DNA from 2 places in the Pseudomonas sp. NFACC43 genome. Region 2 is predicted to be linked to the other one. Evidence: predicted binding sites of a transcription regulator. Region 2 holds the regulator's gene; the other holds the start of a gene.

Region 1 (2,188 bases), on a different contig from region 2:
AGTGCGCTTGGCTTGCCGTGGGTGATCCACTCGGCGAACATCCAGCCCAGCGCCGCGGCGGCGGTAGCGATCTGAGTCACCAGCATGGCCATGCCGGCGGTGCCGTTGGCGGCGACGGCGGAACCGGCGTTGAAGCCGAACCAGCCGACCCACAGCATGGCGGCACCCATCAGGGTGTAACCCAGGTTATGCGGCGCCATCGGCGTGGTGGGGAAGCCCTTGCGCTTGCCCAGTACCAGGCACGCCACCAGGCCCGCGATACCGGCGTTGATGTGCACCACGGTGCCACCGGCGAAGTCCAGCACGCCCCAGTCCCACATCAGGCCACCGTTGCCGGACCAGACCATGTGTGCGATCGGTGCATACACCAGGGTGAACCACACGCCCATGAAGATCAGCATGGCGGAGAACTTCATCCGCTCGGCGAAGGCGCCGACGATCAGGGCCGGGGTGATGATGGCGAACGTCATCTGGAAGGTGATGAACACCGCTTCGGGAAACAGCGCCGCCGGACCGGTCAGGCTGGCCGGGGTAACGCCTGCCAGGAACGCCTTGCCCAGGCCGCCGACGAAGGAATTGAAGTTGACGACGCCCTGCTCCATGCCGGTGGTGTCGAACGCGATGCTGTAGCCATAGATGACCCACAGGATGCTGATCAGACCGGTAATGGCAAAGCACTGCATCATCACGGAAAGAATGTTTTTCGACCGGACCATGCCGCCATAGAACAGCGCCAGACCGGGAATGGTCATGAACAGCACGAGAATCGTGGCAGTCAGCATCCAGGCGGTGTCGCCGGAATTCAGTACGGGGGCTGCCGCTTCTTCCGCCATGGCCAGGCCAGGCATTACGAAGGACAACAGGGCTCCTAGCCCTGCGAATTTACGCAGAGTCATATTGTTTTCTCCTGGGGCGTTGGGTTTGGCGGCTTAGATGGCGTCGGTATCGGTTTCGCCGGTACGGATGCGGATAGCCTGTTCCAGATTGACCACAAAGATCTTTCCGTCACCAATCTTGCCGGTGTTGGCAGCCTTGGTAATGGCCTCGATGACCCGGTCAAGATCCTTGTCGTCGATGGCGACGTCGATCTTCACCTTGGGCAGGAAGTCGACCACGTATTCCGCGCCGCGATACAGCTCGGTGTGGCCTTTCTGCCGGCCGAAGCCTTTGACCTCGGTAACGGTGATGCCCTGCACGCCGATTTCGGACAGCGACTCGCGCACGTCGTCCAACTTGAACGGCTTGATGATGGCAGTGACTAGCTTCATGAAACTCTCTCCCGAATTGGTGGACTTGCCCCAGGAAAACAAACCCGACTCAAGTCTAAGCGCAGTGCCTGGCTTTGTAACGCGTCGTCGGCCCAAGTTGCCCGACCAGCGCCAGTTAACCGTTCCTGACGGAGCTCCCCGCTCCGTCCGCTGCACTGCATTCGTCACAACGACTGCATCAGTGCATGGGTCACCAGCCTCTAAGCAGAAACCTTGCCATCTGTGCCCAAACCCTCTGATTTCAGTCTCTTACCTGCACAGCCAGCCCGCATGACGCCACGAACCGCAGCGATACGCACAACAACGGTGCGACAGCGCCCGCCCCCATGCGCGAAAAGCGTGCATCCCGGGCTTGCGGATTGACTATAGACACTGCGTGATACACTGCCCGTCATCGTTTCCAGGACACCTGCCATGCTTGCGCCAAAAGACCTCCTCGACGCCCTGAGCGGCCACGCCTCCCGCCTCCTGAGTGGCGACACGCCCCTGCCCAGGAGTGAAATCGAAAGCCAGCTCAAGGCCCTGCTTCAAAGTGGCTTCAGCAAGCTGGACCTGGTGAGCCGGGAAGAATTCGACAGCCAGATGGTCGTGCTGGCCCGCACGCGCGCGCGCCTCGAGAGCCTGGAGGCGAAGGTGGCGGAGTTGGAAGCCAGGCTGGGCTCGGCGGCCGAGTAACGAAGACGCATCAAGGGGCACAGGCCCGATCGGCTTTTCGCCGTTCAGCCACTGAGCACCTGCCGAGCCTGCTCCGACAGCGTCACCATCGGCAACTCCAGGATGAAGAGCGCCCCCTGCCCCGGACCGGCGCTCTGCACCGCCAGGTCACCGCCCATCTCGTGCGCGGCCAGGATGCAGCTGTGCAGGCCAAAACCGTGGCCGTCGGCCCGTGTCGTGAAGCCATGCTCGAAGACATGGGCGAT
Region 2 (2,188 bases):
CGGGGATATGCAGCGTGGCTTCGATTTTCTGCAGAAGCTTCTCGACCGTCATGATGACTTGCACGTTGGTGATCTTGTCGAAATGCCCTTCGAGTTTCTTGAGCTTGAGCTCGACGTACTCGCGCAGAGGCTTGGTCACTTCCAGTTGGTGTCCACTGATGTTGACTTGCATACAGCTTCTCCTTCGTTGCCAGTGCATAAAGCGGCAGGCAGAAATGCCTGCCACTGGAACGCTGTGGCGTGGCCTGTTACATCAACCGCTTGCGTTCGCTCGAAGGCGCGATCCCGAGGGATTCACGGTATTTGGCGACGGTACGGCGGGCCACCTGAATGCCTTGTGCCTCCAGTAAACCAGCGATCTTGCTGTCACTCAACGGCTTTTTCTGATTTTCCGCTGCCACCAGTTTCTTGATGATCGCGCGGATGGCCGTGGACGAGCATTCGCCGCCTTCGGAGGTGCTGACGTGGCTGGAGAAAAAGTATTTCAGTTCATAGATACCCCGTGGGGTATGCATGAATTTCTGGGTGGTCACCCGGGAAATCGTCGATTCGTGCATGCCCACCGCCTCGGCGATGTCATGCAGGACCAACGGCTTCATCGCTTCGTCGCCGTAGTCCAGGAAACCGCGCTGATGTTCGACGATCTGGGTGGCAACCTTCATCAGGGTCTCGTTGCGGCTCTGCAGGCTCTTGATGAACCAGCGCGCCTCCTGCAACTGGTTGCGCATGAAGGTGTTGTCGGCGCTGGTGTCGGCGCGCCTCACGAATCCGGCGTACTGGGCATTGACCCGCAGCTTGGGGACCGCTTCCTGGTTCAGCTCCACCAGCCAGCGATCGTTGTGCTTGCGCACGATCACGTCGGGGACTACGTATTCTGGCTCGGTAGTCTCGATCTGCGAGCCTGGACGCGGGTTCAGGCTCTGGACCAGTTCGATCACCTGGCGCAGTTCATCTTCCTTGAGTTTCATGCGCCGCATCAACTGGCTGTAGTCACGGCCGCCCAGCAAGTCGATGTAGTCGCTGACCAGTCGCTTGGCTTCGGCCAGCCAAGGGGTCTTGGCGGGCAACTGACGCAGCTGCAGCAACAGGCATTCGCCCAGGTTGCGGGCGCCGATGCCGGCCGGTTCGAACTGCTGGATGCGATGCAGAACGGCTTCGATCTCATCCAGCTCGATGTCCAGCTCGGGGTCGAAGGCCTCGAGGATTTCTTCGAGGGTCTCGTCCAGGTAACCCTGGTTGTTGATGCAGTCGATCAGGGTCACCGCGATCAGGCGATCGGTATCGGACATCGGCGCCAGGTTCAGCTGCCACAAGAGATGGCTTTGCAGGCTCTCGCCGGCGGACGTACGGGTGGTGAAGTCCCACTCGTCGTCATCGCTGCTGGGCAGGCTGCTGGCGCTGGTCTGGTAGACATCTTCCCAGGCCGTGTCCACGGGGAGGTCGTTGGGGATGCGTTCGTTCCATTCGCCATCCTCCAGGTTATCCACCGTGGGGGCGGACTCCTCCTGATAGGACGGTTCCTGGATCTCGGTACTGGTTTTCTGTTCGACGTTGTCGGCCAGTGGGTCGGAGTTATCGAAGTCGTCGCCTTCTTCCTGGCGTTCGAGCATCGGATTGGACTCCAGGGCCTCCTGGATTTCCTGTTGCAGGTCCAGGGTCGACAATTGGAGCAGGCGGATGGCCTGTTGCAGCTGCGGTGTCATCGTCAGCTGCTGGCCCATTCTCAAGACTAGCGATGGTTTCATGGCAGGGGCTTAACACCTTATTCGCCGGCGCACATGCGCCATCCACTACATGGCGCCGGAGCGCCAAACCTTAAGCAAATTATATGCCTGAAACTGAAGTGTTTGCCTAGCAATAAAATTAGCGGTGCCGGGCCAATTTGCCAGGCACCTTGTGCTTACAAGCGGAACTCATGACCCAGATACACTTCCTTGACCAGTTCGTTGGCCAGGATGGTGGTAGCGTCGCCTTCGGCGATCAGCTGCCCATCATTGACGATGTAGGCGGTTTCACAGATGTCCAGGGTCTCGCGCACGTTGTGGTCGGTGATCAGTACGCCGATCCCCTTGGCCTTGAGGTGGTGGATGATCTGTTTGATGTCGCCTACCGAAATCGGGTCCACGCCGGCGAACGGTTCGTCGAGCAGGATGAATTTCGGTGAGGTGGCCAGGGCGCGGGCGATTTC

What was found. The regulator sigma-54, encoded in region 2, starts transcription at its own class of promoters, with help from an activator protein. The targets are predictions, from matches to a motif close to ANTGGCATNNANNTTGCTNT.
Region 1: glnK (P-II family nitrogen regulator) is a predicted target of sigma-54. The motif match lies at 1,470-1,489, and genes of this name have one in related genera.

What each region holds. Positions count from the first base shown of each region.
Region 1 is NZ_FPKK01000002.1:330,543-332,730, reverse strand. It holds gene BT179_RS05380 (ammonium transporter) at 1-896, opposite strand, end outside; gene glnK (P-II family nitrogen regulator) at 930-1,268, opposite strand; gene BT179_RS05370 (accessory factor UbiK family protein) at 1,683-1,943, shown strand; gene BT179_RS05365 (sensor histidine kinase) at 1,988-2,188, opposite strand, start outside.
Region 2 is NZ_FPKK01000004.1:277,955-280,142, reverse strand. It holds gene hpf (ribosome hibernation-promoting factor, HPF/YfiA family) at 1-172, opposite strand, end outside; gene BT179_RS09975 (RNA polymerase factor sigma-54) at 249-1,745, opposite strand; gene lptB (LPS export ABC transporter ATP-binding protein) at 1,901-2,188, opposite strand, start outside.